Regions from separate parts of the Limnohabitans sp. MORI2 genome, predicted to be linked through region 2. Evidence: predicted binding sites of a transcription regulator. Region 2 holds the regulator's gene; each other region holds the start of a gene.
What was found. Region 2 encodes sigma-54, which starts transcription at its own class of promoters, with help from an activator protein. Its sites were predicted from a motif close to TGGCANGNAANCTGCTTT; they were not measured.
Positions count from the first base shown of each region.

Region 1: QMG27_RS05550 (transglutaminase family protein) is a predicted target of sigma-54. The motif match lies at 1,956-1,973, and genes of this name have one in related genera.
Region 3: QMG27_RS00495 (urease accessory protein UreD) is a predicted target of sigma-54. The motif match lies at 2,239-2,256, and genes of this name have one in related genera.

Region 1 covers NZ_AP027058.1:1,094,595-1,098,826, reverse strand. The annotation lists gene QMG27_RS05560 (DNA internalization-related competence protein ComEC/Rec2) at 1-1,306, opposite strand, end outside; gene QMG27_RS05555 (surface-adhesin E family protein) at 1,418-1,849, opposite strand; gene QMG27_RS05550 (transglutaminase family protein) at 1,983-4,232, shown strand, end outside.
Region 2 covers NZ_AP027058.1:2,493,793-2,498,024, reverse strand. The annotation lists gene QMG27_RS11970 (thiol:disulfide interchange protein DsbA/DsbL) at 1-159, shown strand, start outside; gene lptA (lipopolysaccharide transport periplasmic protein LptA) at 285-803, shown strand; gene lptB (LPS export ABC transporter ATP-binding protein) at 836-1,582, shown strand; gene QMG27_RS11955 (RNA polymerase factor sigma-54) at 1,592-3,163, shown strand; gene QMG27_RS11950 (THUMP domain-containing protein) at 3,172-4,232, shown strand, end outside.
Region 3 covers NZ_AP027058.1:106,209-110,440, forward strand. The annotation lists gene QMG27_RS00485 (TIGR03862 family flavoprotein) at 1-143, opposite strand, end outside; gene QMG27_RS00490 (TonB-dependent receptor) at 168-2,159, opposite strand; gene QMG27_RS00495 (urease accessory protein UreD) at 2,396-3,229, shown strand; gene urtE (urea ABC transporter ATP-binding subunit UrtE) at 3,506-4,219, opposite strand.

The sequences.
Region 1 (4,232 bases), 1.2 Mb from region 2:
TGCGTTGGGCGGCGGCCCACAGCGAACTGACAGCGACTTGGTCATGAGAACCAGAAGCAAATAACACCCCCACCGCCACAAAGCTGAGCCAAAACCCTGCCTGCATCAACGCCCACGGGTCTAGCGCCAGGACCACCGCACACACGGTCAGCCACACCTGCATCAAAGGCCAACGCAAGCCATACACGCGCAGCAGCGTGACCACCCCAAGCATCCACACCGTGCGCTGCGCGGGCACACCCCAGCCGGTGAACACCGCATACGCCAGCGCCACGATGGCGGCACATGCACTGGCAGCAATAGGTGCAGGAAGCCACAAGCTCCAAGGCTTGCGAGGCGACCACACATCGCTGCGCCGCCACAACCAGCCCACACACAGTGCCGCCAGCCACGCGAGACCCGTGATATGCAAACCCGAAATTGCCATGAGGTGCGCCACGCCCGTGGCACGAAACACATCCCAATCCGCACGCTCAATCGCCGCTTGGTCGCCCACCAACAAGGCCGCCACAACGCCCGCCATGGCGCGGTCAGACACGCGTGCATCAATGGCGCTGCGCACATGCTGACGCAGCCGCTCCACAGGGTATGCCCATGTACCGCCCAGCCACTTCGGCGGCGCATCTTTGGCTCCGTTACGCACATAGCCCGTGGCTTGCAGGCCCTGCTCCCATAGCCACAGCTCGTAATCAAAACCATGCGGGTTGATGTGGCCATGCGGCGCTTTGAGGCGCACAGCCAGTTGCCAGCGATCGCCGGGGCGCAAGTCTGCGGGCGGGGCTTGCACTTTGTCGTCACTGCCATTCAATCGGTTGCCATACCAACCCAGCAGCAACTGTGGCGGCAGCTGCACCCGTGCGCCATCGTTATCACGGGCCGACTCCACCTTGAAGCGAAACCGCGCACTGTCTTCCATGCGCTGCGGCAAGTTGGCCACGATGCCCACCACGTGCAAAGTGCGGCCTTCGATTGCGGGGTTCAGAGCGCTTTGTGCATAGTGACTGGCCCGTGCGCCTGCTTGTGCAAAAGCCAAAGTGCAGGCCAGCGCACACCAAACCACTGAATGCCAAATAGCGCTAGCTGAAGCACGCGAAAACAAAGCCAAGGCGCTGCGGACAAAAGGAAAAACATCTAGCCGCGTGAACGTAAATCCCCAAGCATCCAAGCGAGCGACGGCATACGCCAACATAAGCGCCGTCGCACCCAAACCCCAATACACCTCACCCGCCCACAACTGCGCCTGCTGCAACTGCAAAGCCGTGCCTGCGATCCAGCCTAAGGCGAAAGGTGTGATGACAGAAAACATGGCCGCATGTTCGGCCCAACATTGCGGAACGTGGGCGATGCCCACTCACAAGTTAAAAAGCCCCAGCCATTCGGCAGGGGCTTTCGCATCCAAGGGTTTGTCGGCTGGGCTTTAGCCCGAAGCAGCTTTAGAGCCGCCGCACACTTCTTTCTTCAAAGCGGCCAGATAAGTGTTGGGGCGAATTGGGTATTCGCGTGGACGCCATTCGTGCACATCGTCCGAGGCCACTTCTTTGCCTTTGCCCATTTGCTTGTCAAAGTAGCTCACAGACAGGCGGACCACGGTGTCGTTCTTGCAGTACATGCGCACGCGCAACATCATCGACTTGTAGCTCTCACCCGTGGGTGTCTTTTCAGCCTTGGGCAAGTCGGTCAACACCCAAGCAAAACGCGAGACATGCACAGGCATAACGGCTTCTTTGTCGAAGTAGTACGTGGCTTCTTCTTCTTTGACCAATTCGCTCCACTCAGCCGAAGCAGGCGCAGCCCAAGCCAAAAGGCTGGTCAACACAAAAGCAACAACAGAAAAATGGCGTGAGCGCATGGTGGGTGTCAAAGATAAAACTGAGTTGCCTAGGGTATCGGCGGGGCATCAGAAAACTTGAGCCCACCTAGGCCACCCGATACGCACCGCTTTGGCGCATCAAGCATGGCGCGTGTTTTGCTAGACAAACTATATGTCTATCCATGCCGCACTCCACCACGTCACCCATTACAGCTACGACCGACTGGTTGAGTTAGGCCCGCAGGTCATTCGCTTGCGCCCTGCCCCACACTGCCGCAGCAACGTCATTTCATATTCTCTGAAGGTCGAACCCGAGCATTTCATCAACTGGCAGCAAGACCCCTTTGCCAACTACCAAGCCCGATTGGTGTTCCCTGAAAAGACGCGTGAGTTCAAAGTCACGGTGGATTTGGTGGTGGAGATGGCGGTCTATAACCCGTTTGACTTCTTCCTCGAACCACATGCTGAAAAATTTCCTTTCAATTACGGCCTGTCATCAGCCCTTGAGCTTGCGCCGTATTTAGTCACAAGCCGTTTCACTCCCAAATTGAAAGCGTATTTCAAGACCATTGATTTCAAGGCCTTGAAGCGAGACCCCATCCGCACCATCGACTTCTTGGTGGACATCAACCGCAGGCTGCACGAAGACATCGCGTACACCATCCGCATGGAGCCCGGCGTGCAAACGCCAGAAGAAACGCTCACCCTACGCAGCGGCTCTTGCCGCGACAGCGCATGGTTACTGGTCAACCTACTACGTCACTGCGGCTTGGCAGCGCGCTTTGCCTCGGGCTACCTCATTCAGCTCGCACCCGATGTGAAGTCGCTCGACGGCCCCAGCGGCACCGAGGTGGACTTCACCGACCTGCACGCGTGGTGCGAGGTGTACCTGCCCGGCGCTGGCTGGATTGGGCTTGACCCCACCTCGGGCCTGCTGGCCGGCGAAGGCCACATTCCGCTGGCGTGCACGCCACAGCCATCAAGCGCCGCCCCAATTGAGGGTTTGATTGACGAATGCGAAGTCACGTTTGAACACGAGATGAAGGTGACGCGCGTGCTCGAATCGCCCCGCGTGACCAAGCCCTACAACGAAGACCAATGGACCGAGGTGCTGGCCTTGGGCGACGAAGTGGACCGCCGACTGCAACACGGCGACGTGCGATTGACCATGGGCGGCGAGCCCACTTATGTGGCGGTGAACGACCGCGATGCACCAGAGTGGAACACTGACGCCCTCGGCCCCACCAAACGAGGGCTGGCCACCGAACTGGTGCACAAACTGCGTGCGCAATATGGCCAAGGCGGTTTCTTGCATTTCGGCCAAGGCAAGTGGTACCCGGGCGAGCAGTTGCCACGCTGGGCGCTGGGTATTTACTGGCGCACCGACGGTCAACCCTGCTGGCACAACCCCGCCTTGTTTGCCGACGAGCGCGAGCCCAGCCACTACACCAGCGAAGACGCGCATCGCTTCATCACCAAGCTGGCCGATAAGCTCAAAGTGGGCGGCGACCACATCACCCCCGGCTTTGAAGACACGTGGTACTACCTCTGGCGCGAGCGCCGTTTGCCCGTGAACGTGGACCCGTTTGATTCCAAACTCGACGACGAGTTAGAGCGCGTGCGCCTGCGCCGCGTGTTCAGTCAAGGGCTAGAGCACACGGTGGGCTATGTGCTGCCCTTGCAACCGAATGGCGTCACAGGAACATGGAGCAGCGGCCCGTGGTTCTTCCGCGATGAACGCATGTACCTCGTGCCGGGCGACTCGCCCATGGGCTACCGACTGCCGCTCGACTCTTTGCCTTGGGTGAGCGAAGGCGACTACCCCTACACCCACGCGCAAGACCCCTTTGCCGAGCGCAAAGCCCTGCCCCACGCGGCCGCGCTGCGTGCGCAGTACGCGCACCACGCCCGTCACACGCACTACAACGCCCACCAAGTGGGCGGCGGGTTTGCGGGCGGCGGCACGGTCAGCTTGCAAGGTGGACTTGAGGATGGCATTCCCGAGTTGGGCCACCCCATGCCGAACAAACACCAGTCGGCCCACTGGATCACGCGCACCGCCATGTGCGTGGAGGTGCGCGACCCCTCGCGCGCCAACGGCCCTGCGGTCGAACGTGCGGCGATGGATGCCCCACAAGGCGTGATGTATGTGTTCATGCCGCCGCTCAGCCACCTCGAGGACTACCTCGATTTGCTCAGCGCCGTCGAAGCCACCGCCGAAGAGCTGGGCGTGCGCATCGTGCTCGAAGGCTACCCGCCGCCACGCGATGCGCGCCTGAAGGTGCTGCAAGTCACGCCCGACCCCGGCGTGATTGAGGTCAACATCCACCCCGCCCACAACTGGCTAGAGCTGGTAGAGCACACCGAGTTTTTGTACAAGGCCGCGTTTGAGTCGCGCCTGTCTGCCGAAAAGTTCATGACC
Region 2 (4,232 bases):
CGCCGTGCCACGCAGTTGCAAGAAGCCTTTAAGGTGCAAGGCGTGCCGTCCTTGGGCGTGGCGGGGCGTTTCTACACCGATGGCTCTTTGACGCAAACCATGGATCGTGCGCTGCAGGTGGCCGAGTACTTGATCGGTGAAGTTCGTCGCGGCCGCTAAGTCTTTGTCCGCCTTGCATGGCGGGGTCAGCACGAAAATTGCTTTATTGATGGTTAGAATGCTTTAACTCAACGAGCAATATCCGTGCCTTGACCTCATTTGCTTCTTTCTCACTTGCTTTGCTGATGGCCATTGTGCCGGTAGCGGCGTCGGCGGAAAAAGCAGATCGTGACAAACCCACGCACATTGAAGCCGATAACTTGGTGCACGACGAGCTTAAGCAAGTCAGTATCTTTACGGGACGTGCGGTCATGACGCGAGGCACCATGATCATGCGAGGTGCACGCATCGAGATGCGTGAAGATGCGGATGGCTACCAGTTTGGTGTCATCCTTCCTGAACCGGGCAAACGTGCTTTTTTTCGACAAAAGCGTGAAGGTAACGATGACTTCATGGAAGGCGAAGCCTTGCGCATCGAGTTTGATGGGAAGGCAGATCGGATCACGCTCATTGATCAGGCTGAAGTGCGCCGTTATCGTGGCGCGACGCTCAATGACACCATGCTTGGCAAGCTAATCATTTACGAAAATTTGACCGATGTGTTCAGCATTGATGGCCACTTACCTCAAGACGCTGGCAAGGGTGTTGTGGGTCGAGTCAAAGTCGTTTTAGCGCCGCGCAATAAAACATTGGAAAAACCGTGATCGAAGTGCTCACCCCAACTGATGCAGCAGAGATGAGCGAAAGCCGCTTGGAGGCTCGCCATTTGCAAAAAGCCTATGGCAGCCGTCAAGTGGTGCACGACGTCTCGATTTCCGTGAGAAAAGGTGAAGTGGTTGGTTTGTTAGGCCCTAACGGCGCAGGTAAAACCACTTCGTTTTACATGATTGTGGGCTTGGTGCGTGCCGATGGTGGCAGCATCACGATTGATGGCGAGCCTGTGGCGCATTTGCCCATTCATCGCCGCTCGCGTTTGGGGTTGAGCTATTTGCCGCAAGAGGCGTCTATTTTTCGCAAGTTGAATGTGGAAGACAACGTGCGTGCGGTGTTAGAGCTACAACGTGATGACGACGGCAAGCCCCTGCACAGCGATGAAATTGAAAAGCGATTGACAGCGTTGTTGCAAGAGTTGCGTGTGGAACATCTGCGCATGTCGCCCTCTCTGGCCTTGTCGGGCGGTGAGCGTCGACGCGTCGAGATTGCACGCGCTTTGGCCACCAATCCTCGTTTCATCTTGTTGGACGAACCCTTTGCGGGTATCGATCCGATTGCTGTGATTGAGATTCAACGCATCATTGGTTTCTTGAAAGCGCGTGGCATGGGGGTGTTGATCACCGACCACAATGTGCGCGAAACGCTTGGCATTTGTGACCACGCGTGCATCATCAGCGATGGTCGTGTGTTGGCGCAAGGAACGCCGCGCGAAATCATTGAAAACGTGGATGTACGCCGCGTTTACCTTGGCGAACATTTCCGAATGTGATCGAGCATCATGAAACAAGGCTTATCACTCCGCGTTTCCCAACATCTGGCGCTCACGCCCCAGTTGCAGCAGTCGATCCGACTGCTGCAGTTGTCGACGCTGGAGTTGAGCCAAGAGATTGAGCAAATGCTCGATGAGAACCCGTTTCTAGACAAAGACTTTGAAGAAGCCCCTCGCGAAGAATTTGGTTTAGACAAGGCTGATACACCTGCGCGCGATGACGAGGTGGAGACCACGCGCGAGGTGCCATCTCTCGATGGCGTCATGTCCGAAATCAGTGTAGATAACACAGCCAGCGACACTGAGCCAAGTGTGGACGGTGTGGCTGAGAGCTGGGATGGCGACGGCAGCGTGGAGTTTTCTGCGGACGATTCTGAGTGGGGCGGCGACGCGCCCGCGAGCAACAGCAACAACACCGCAGACAGTGATGCTGCCGATGCGACTGAGCTGGCGCGCATGCAAGAGTCGCTGGCCTCGCATTTGCATCGCCAAGCACTGGCTTTGCGCTTGAGCCCTACTGATCAAGCTGCCTTGCGTTATTTGATTGAAAACCTCAACGACGACGGCTACCTGGAAGACACCTTGCGCAGCTTGGCCGAAGGTTTGGGTGGCGACGACGAAGAGCAAATCGAAGAGCTCGAACACCGCTTCCAAGTTGCCTTGTCACTGCTGCAAAGCCTAGAGCCTGTGGGCGTGGGTGCACGCGATTTGGCCGAGTGCTTGACACTGCAACTCAAAGCCTTGGAGCCCAAGGGTGAAGAAGCTTTGCAGATCCGTGACACAGCCATTCGCATGTGCAAGCAACCGATGGACATGTTGGCCAAACGCGATTTCAAACGCTTGGCCGTGTTGGTGGGCGACAGCGAAGCCAATGTGAAAGTGGCCATTGCGTTGATTGGCCGCTTAGAGCCCAAGCCCGGCCGCCGCTTTGCAGATGTTGAGCGTCATGTGGTGGTGCCCGATGTGTTGGTCACCCGTGTGGGCAAGTCAACTACTGCTCCGAAATTCAAGGTGGCTTTGAACCCCGATGTGATGCCCCGTTTGCGCGTGCACGACATTTACGCCAACGCACTCAAAGGCGGCAAAGGCGAAGCGCATGCGGGTTTGCAACAGCGCTTGCAAGAAGCGCGTTGGTTCATCAAAAACATCCAGCAACGCTTTGACACCATCTTGCGTGTGAGCAACGCGATTGCCGAGCGTCAAAAGAACTTCTTCATCCACGGTGAGCTCGCCATGCGCCCCATGGTGCTGCGGGAGATCGCCGAAGAGTTGGGGCTACACGAGTCCACCATCAGCCGTGTGACGACCAATAAATATATGAGCACGCCCTACGGCACGTTTGAGCTCAAGTATTTCTTTGGCTCTGGCCTTGAGACAGAGAGCGGCAACAACGCGTCGAGTACAGCGGTGCGTGCGCTCATCAAACAATTTGTGGCGAGCGAAAACCCTAAAAAACCGCTGTCGGATAATCAGCTTTCCGAAATGCTCAAAGAGCAAGGCATTGAGTGCGCTCGCCGCACCGTGGCCAAATACCGTGAGGCGCTGCGTATTGCGCCCACGACATTGCGCAAAGCGCTCTAAAGAAATCTATGAACCAACTGCATCTTTTCCTGCCCTGTGCGGCGGGCGTTGAAACCTATCTGGCCGAAGAGGTTCGGCACATCACGGGCGTGGGTGACGAAGACTTGCGCGTGTTTCGTGCCGGTGTGATGGTGCGCACGTCGTGGCGCGATGTGTTGAAACTCAACTTGCACAGCCGCTTGGCGCAGCGTGTGTTGGTGGAGTTGTCACACACGATGTATCGCCAAGAACAAGACCTGTACCGTGCGGCGTGTGAGGTGGCGTGGGAGTTGTGGTTCTCCCCCAAAGAGACGTTCAAGATTGAAATCACCGCGCAGCACAGCCCCTTGAAGAGTTTGAACTTTGCGGCCTTGAAAGTGAAAGATGCCGTGGCGGATCGCTTCCGTCACAAGTTTGGTGTGCGCCCTGATGTCAACACACAGTGGCCCGATGCGCGCATCTATGTGCACCTGACCACCGATGAGTGCACGCTCTACATCGACACCTCGGGTGAGCCACTGTTCAAACGCGGTTGGCGCGCTGACAAAGGCGATGCACCGCTGAAAGAAACCCTCGCCGCCGCCATGCTGGCCGCAAGCGGTTGGAGCATGGGCGATGGCACACCCGCCAACCCCGACGGACTTGCGGCCCAAGGCGTGCCGCTGTATGACCCCTGCTGCGGCAGCGGCACGATCGCGGTGGAAGCAGCACAAATTGCTTGCAACATCGCGCCGGGGTCGATGCGCAAATTTGGTTTCCAAAAACTCATTCCTTACCAAGAGCACGTATGGCATGGTTTGCTCGATAACGCCCGCGCGCAAGAGTGTGAGCCGCGTGCCCAAGTGTTCGGCAGTGATGTGGCCTTCCGTATGGTTGACTTTGCGCAGCGCAACGCCGAGCGCGGCGGTGTGGCACACGCGGTGCAGCTCAGAGGCGGTGATGCCTTGCAGCGCATGCCGCCCTGCGATGTGCCAGGTGTGATGTTGGTCAACCCGCCCTACGGCGAACGTATTGAAGCCGCAGGTATTGCGGGCGCTGCTCGCCGTGCGCGCTACTCACCACCTACCGAATATGTGTCGCCCTACGAAGA
Region 3 (4,232 bases), 260 kb from region 2:
AAAAACTTGCGGCCCACCGAGGGCATGGCGTCATACACATGCACGGTCACGCCAGAGGCGCTGAGTATATCGGCGGCCATGAGACCAGCAGGGCCTGCGCCAATGATGGCAACAGTTTCAGAGGAGGAAAGAGAAGAAGTCACCGCCCAAGTGTAGGCGGCGCCAGCCTAATATTGCTGGGTATAGGTCACCCGAAAGGTTCGAGGCTCACCAGGGTGAACCTGCACTTGGTCGCCGTGAAGCACGGAAGTGCTAGGTGTTGCGTAGGGTTTTAAATCATGACCTAAATACGCAATGTCGCTGTAACGTTGATTCATGGCATTGAAGACATCGATGTGCACGCTTTGATGGGCATCGAGCTGTGTGCGCGCTTTGAAGTTCACGACGGTGCTTGGCGACGTGCGCACGCGGTTGTCCTCGGCCAGAGCGGCCGAGCCGATGTGGCGCAGTTGAGCCGTGAAGTTCCAACGACCCACGTCTTTAACCGTGGCGGCCAACAGTGCCACGCTTTCAACGGCATTAGGAATGTAGGCATGGCTTGCATCAGTGTTCATCGCGCGTGGTCGTGTCCACGCGAGGTCGGCATCAATGACCCAGCGACGGTTGGGCGTCCAGCGGTTGTTGAACTCCACACCGGTACGCTGGCTTGCTGCTCCGGCTTCTGTGGCGCCTGCATCGCCCACGTAAACCAGCTCTGACGCAAAGTTGAGCCGCCACAGGGCCAGTGATGATTGCAAGCCCTCCACTGCCTCTGTTTTGATGCCAACTTCATAGCCCCTAGATCGCACCAGAGCTGGGGTGGGCTGATGAGGGTCTGTGACGCCGCGTGCGTCATTACTGTGAAAACCATGGCCTGCATTTAAAAAATACTCAGTCTTGTGCCACGGCCCTAGTACAGCGGTGAATTTGGGTGACCACAGCGCACTACTGGCCGCGCCTAGAAGGTTGGGCGTGTTCGCATTGCTGACGTAGGTGTTGTACTGGTCGGCGCGCAAGCCCACTTGGGTGCGAAGCCAAGTGGTCCACATCGTTTGTGTTTCACCAAACACCCCATTGAGTTGTTGATGCACATGATCCTGTCGAAGCCAGTCGTTGCGCTGGCGGCCTTGTGTGTTGGCCAAGTCCATATCCACCACATCGCTGCGTGCTTGAAGGCCTAGCGTGTTCACCCATCGCGTCGCACCTTCGAGTGTCCATTGGCGTGATGCTTTGAGCCCATACACCTGCCGCTGCTCTTGCTGCATGAACTGATCACCTACTGTGCTGCGGGTGCTGTAGTAGCTGAAATTCGAAAACAAAGACAACTCGGAGCGAATGGCATAGAGCAGAACTTTGTCAGTTATTCCATCATGCGTTTGCCGCCAGTCCACTGAGGCACTGCTGCGTTGGGTGTGTCCGCCGTCGCTGGGATCGAGACTGTCAAAGCGACCGAGCTGACCTGACTCCACCATAGACAAAGGAATTTGGTCGGTTGCATTCCAGCGGGCGGTGTAGTGCATGGCGCTGGCCGTCCAGCCGTTGGTGCGTGAGCCGTCGCTGAGCATGAACACACCGTTGCGGCGTTGCAAGCGTTCGGGCACGGTCCATGGGCCATCGTTGTGCATCAACTCCATGGCCGCCACATAGCGCATGCCGTTGTTTAATTCGTGTGATGCAGCGCCCATGGCTCGGCCATAGCCGCGCTGTCCAAGGGTGAGTTGCGTGAAATCTTTGTCGAGGCGTGTTTTGTAGTGAAAGTCTGCGGCACCGGCAGAGGCAAAGTCGCCGTCTTGTGCAAAGTAGGGGCCTTTGCGGTAATCCACACGCTGCACCAGTTCAGGAATTAAAAAATTCAAGTCGCTATACCCTTGACCGTGCGCATGGCTTGGCATGTTGATGGGCATGCCATTGAGGCTGGTGGCAAAGTCGGTGCCGTGGTCAAGGTTGAAACCGCGCAAAAAATATTGATTGGCTTTGCCATCGCCGGAGTGTTGCGTGACCACCATACCCGGCACATATTCCAGCACGTCACCTGGACGCATCAAGGGGCGGTTGTCTAGCAATGCTGAGGTGATGCTGCCTTGCGATGAAGCGTTGCTGGATCCAAGGCTGTTGTCGTAGTGCGCCACCACTTCAATGGTGGGTACAGTCTCATGGGCCAACGCGTAGACGCAGTTCACCCCTAACATCCATCCCAACCATGACCAACGAGTCCTCATGGAGGATGCACAGCAGCTTTTATGCCCAAACACGGTGCCATGGCATGAAGTCTGCAGTGTCGTATGCATGAAGCACAGCTGAGCTGCTTTGGACATGGCACGATGCACCACACAAGCTGCGCATGGGTTGTGCGTGCGGCTGTTGTTGGTGCCGAATGCACCAAACTTAAATAAACAAGCACCAACACAGGGCAAACATGGCAGGCTGGCTCGCACAACTTCAAATCGACTACACGCACAACGCGTCACGCACCACGGCGAAGTTTTCGCACAGTGGACCTTTGCGTGTGTTGCAGAGCCTCTACCCCGAAGGGGATGCGGTGTGCCACAACGTGTTGGTACATCCGCCCAGTGGTTTGGTAGGTGGGGATACCTTAGACATCACGTTGAACGTCGATGCGCACGCACATGCCTTGCTCACCACGCCTGGCGCCACACGTTTTTACAGAAGCGAGCAAGGTCTCGCGACACAACAAGTCAAAGCCCATGTGGGCGACGGTGCACGCCTAGAGTGGCTGCCGCTGGAAACCATTGCGTATAACGGCTGCCACGGTTTGAACCATGCGGTGTTTGACCTAGCCCCCACAGCCGAGATGATGGCGTGGGACATCACTGCGCTTGGACTCCCGAATGCCAACTTGCCGTTTGAGAGCGGGCAGTTGCAGCAACACATGGAAATGTCGGGCGTGTGGCTTGAGCGTGGTTTGTTAGATGCGCAAGATACCCGTTTGATGGATGGCCCCTTGGGCTTGGCCAAGCACCGTTGCATGGCGACTTTGGTGCTGGCGTGTGGGTCTGATTTGTTGCGTGAACGGCGCGATCTGGCGTTGGCCTTGGCGCGTGAGTTGACTGAAGTTGCGCCTGCAGGCCTGGTGGCGGGTGTGACATCGCCGCATCCACGCGTGGTGGTGTTGCGCACCTTGTCGCCCCTGGTGGAGCCTGCGCAGACGTTGTTGCGTGGGGTTTGGGCGGCTTGGCGTCGGGGCCTATGGGGCATGTCGAATGTGCCGCCTCGAATTTGGTCCATGTAGTTTCTGCTTTTTGCTGGGCTCGCTGGGGGTAGAGGACTTGGGCAGGTTCCTCATGCTGGGGTACCAGAAATCGTCACCTGCCCAAGCCCTCTACCCCCAGACTGCGGCTGGCAGTTTTTTAGGGTGACATTTTTCTTCGACGACCGATCAGGTGATGCGGGCGCGGCGGCTGACGATTTCTGGTACCCCAGCATGAGGAAGCCGCCGCACCCGCATCACCTGATTTCCTCCGGCGAGAAACCTTCACGCACGGAAAAACTTCAGGCGCTAAACAACTTAAATCGCCACCAACTGACGAACGTTGTCCCGCTGCATGTCTGAGCCCATGCCGCGTGCAATGACTTCACCGCGTTCCATCACCAAATAGTCATCCGCCAACTCTTCGGCAAAGTCGTAATACTGCTCGCACAGCAAAATTGCCATGTCGCCACGACTGGCCAACATGCGAATCACGCGGCCAATGTCTTTGATGATGCTGGGTTGAATGCCCTCGGTGGGCTCATCCAACACCAACAACTTTGGGCCAGACGCCAAGGCCCGTGCAATCGCCAGTTGCTGCTGTTGCCCGCCTGACAAATCGCCGCCACGGCGATGCAGCATTTGCTTCAGCACAGGAAACAACTCAAACAACTCAGCAGGTATGTCTGTGCCTGCAGGCTGAGTGGCCAGCCCCATGCGCAAGTTGTCTTCTACGGTGAGTCGCGCAAAGATTTCGCGTCCCTGTGGTACGTAGCCAATGCCGGCACGCGCACGTTCGTACGGTGCGGCACGTTCAATCGACGCGCCGTTGAAGGTGATGCTGCCATCGCGAATCGGCACAGCCCCCATGAGCGACTTGAGCAGCGTGGTCTTGCCCACGCCGTTGCGCCCGAGCAGCACCGTGATACGACCCAAGTTCGCTTCAAAACTCACGTCACGCAGGATGTGCGAGCCGCCGTAGAACTGGTTGATGTTTGAAACCTGAAGTAAAGGCATGTCGTGTGTTTGCATAGTGAACGTCAGA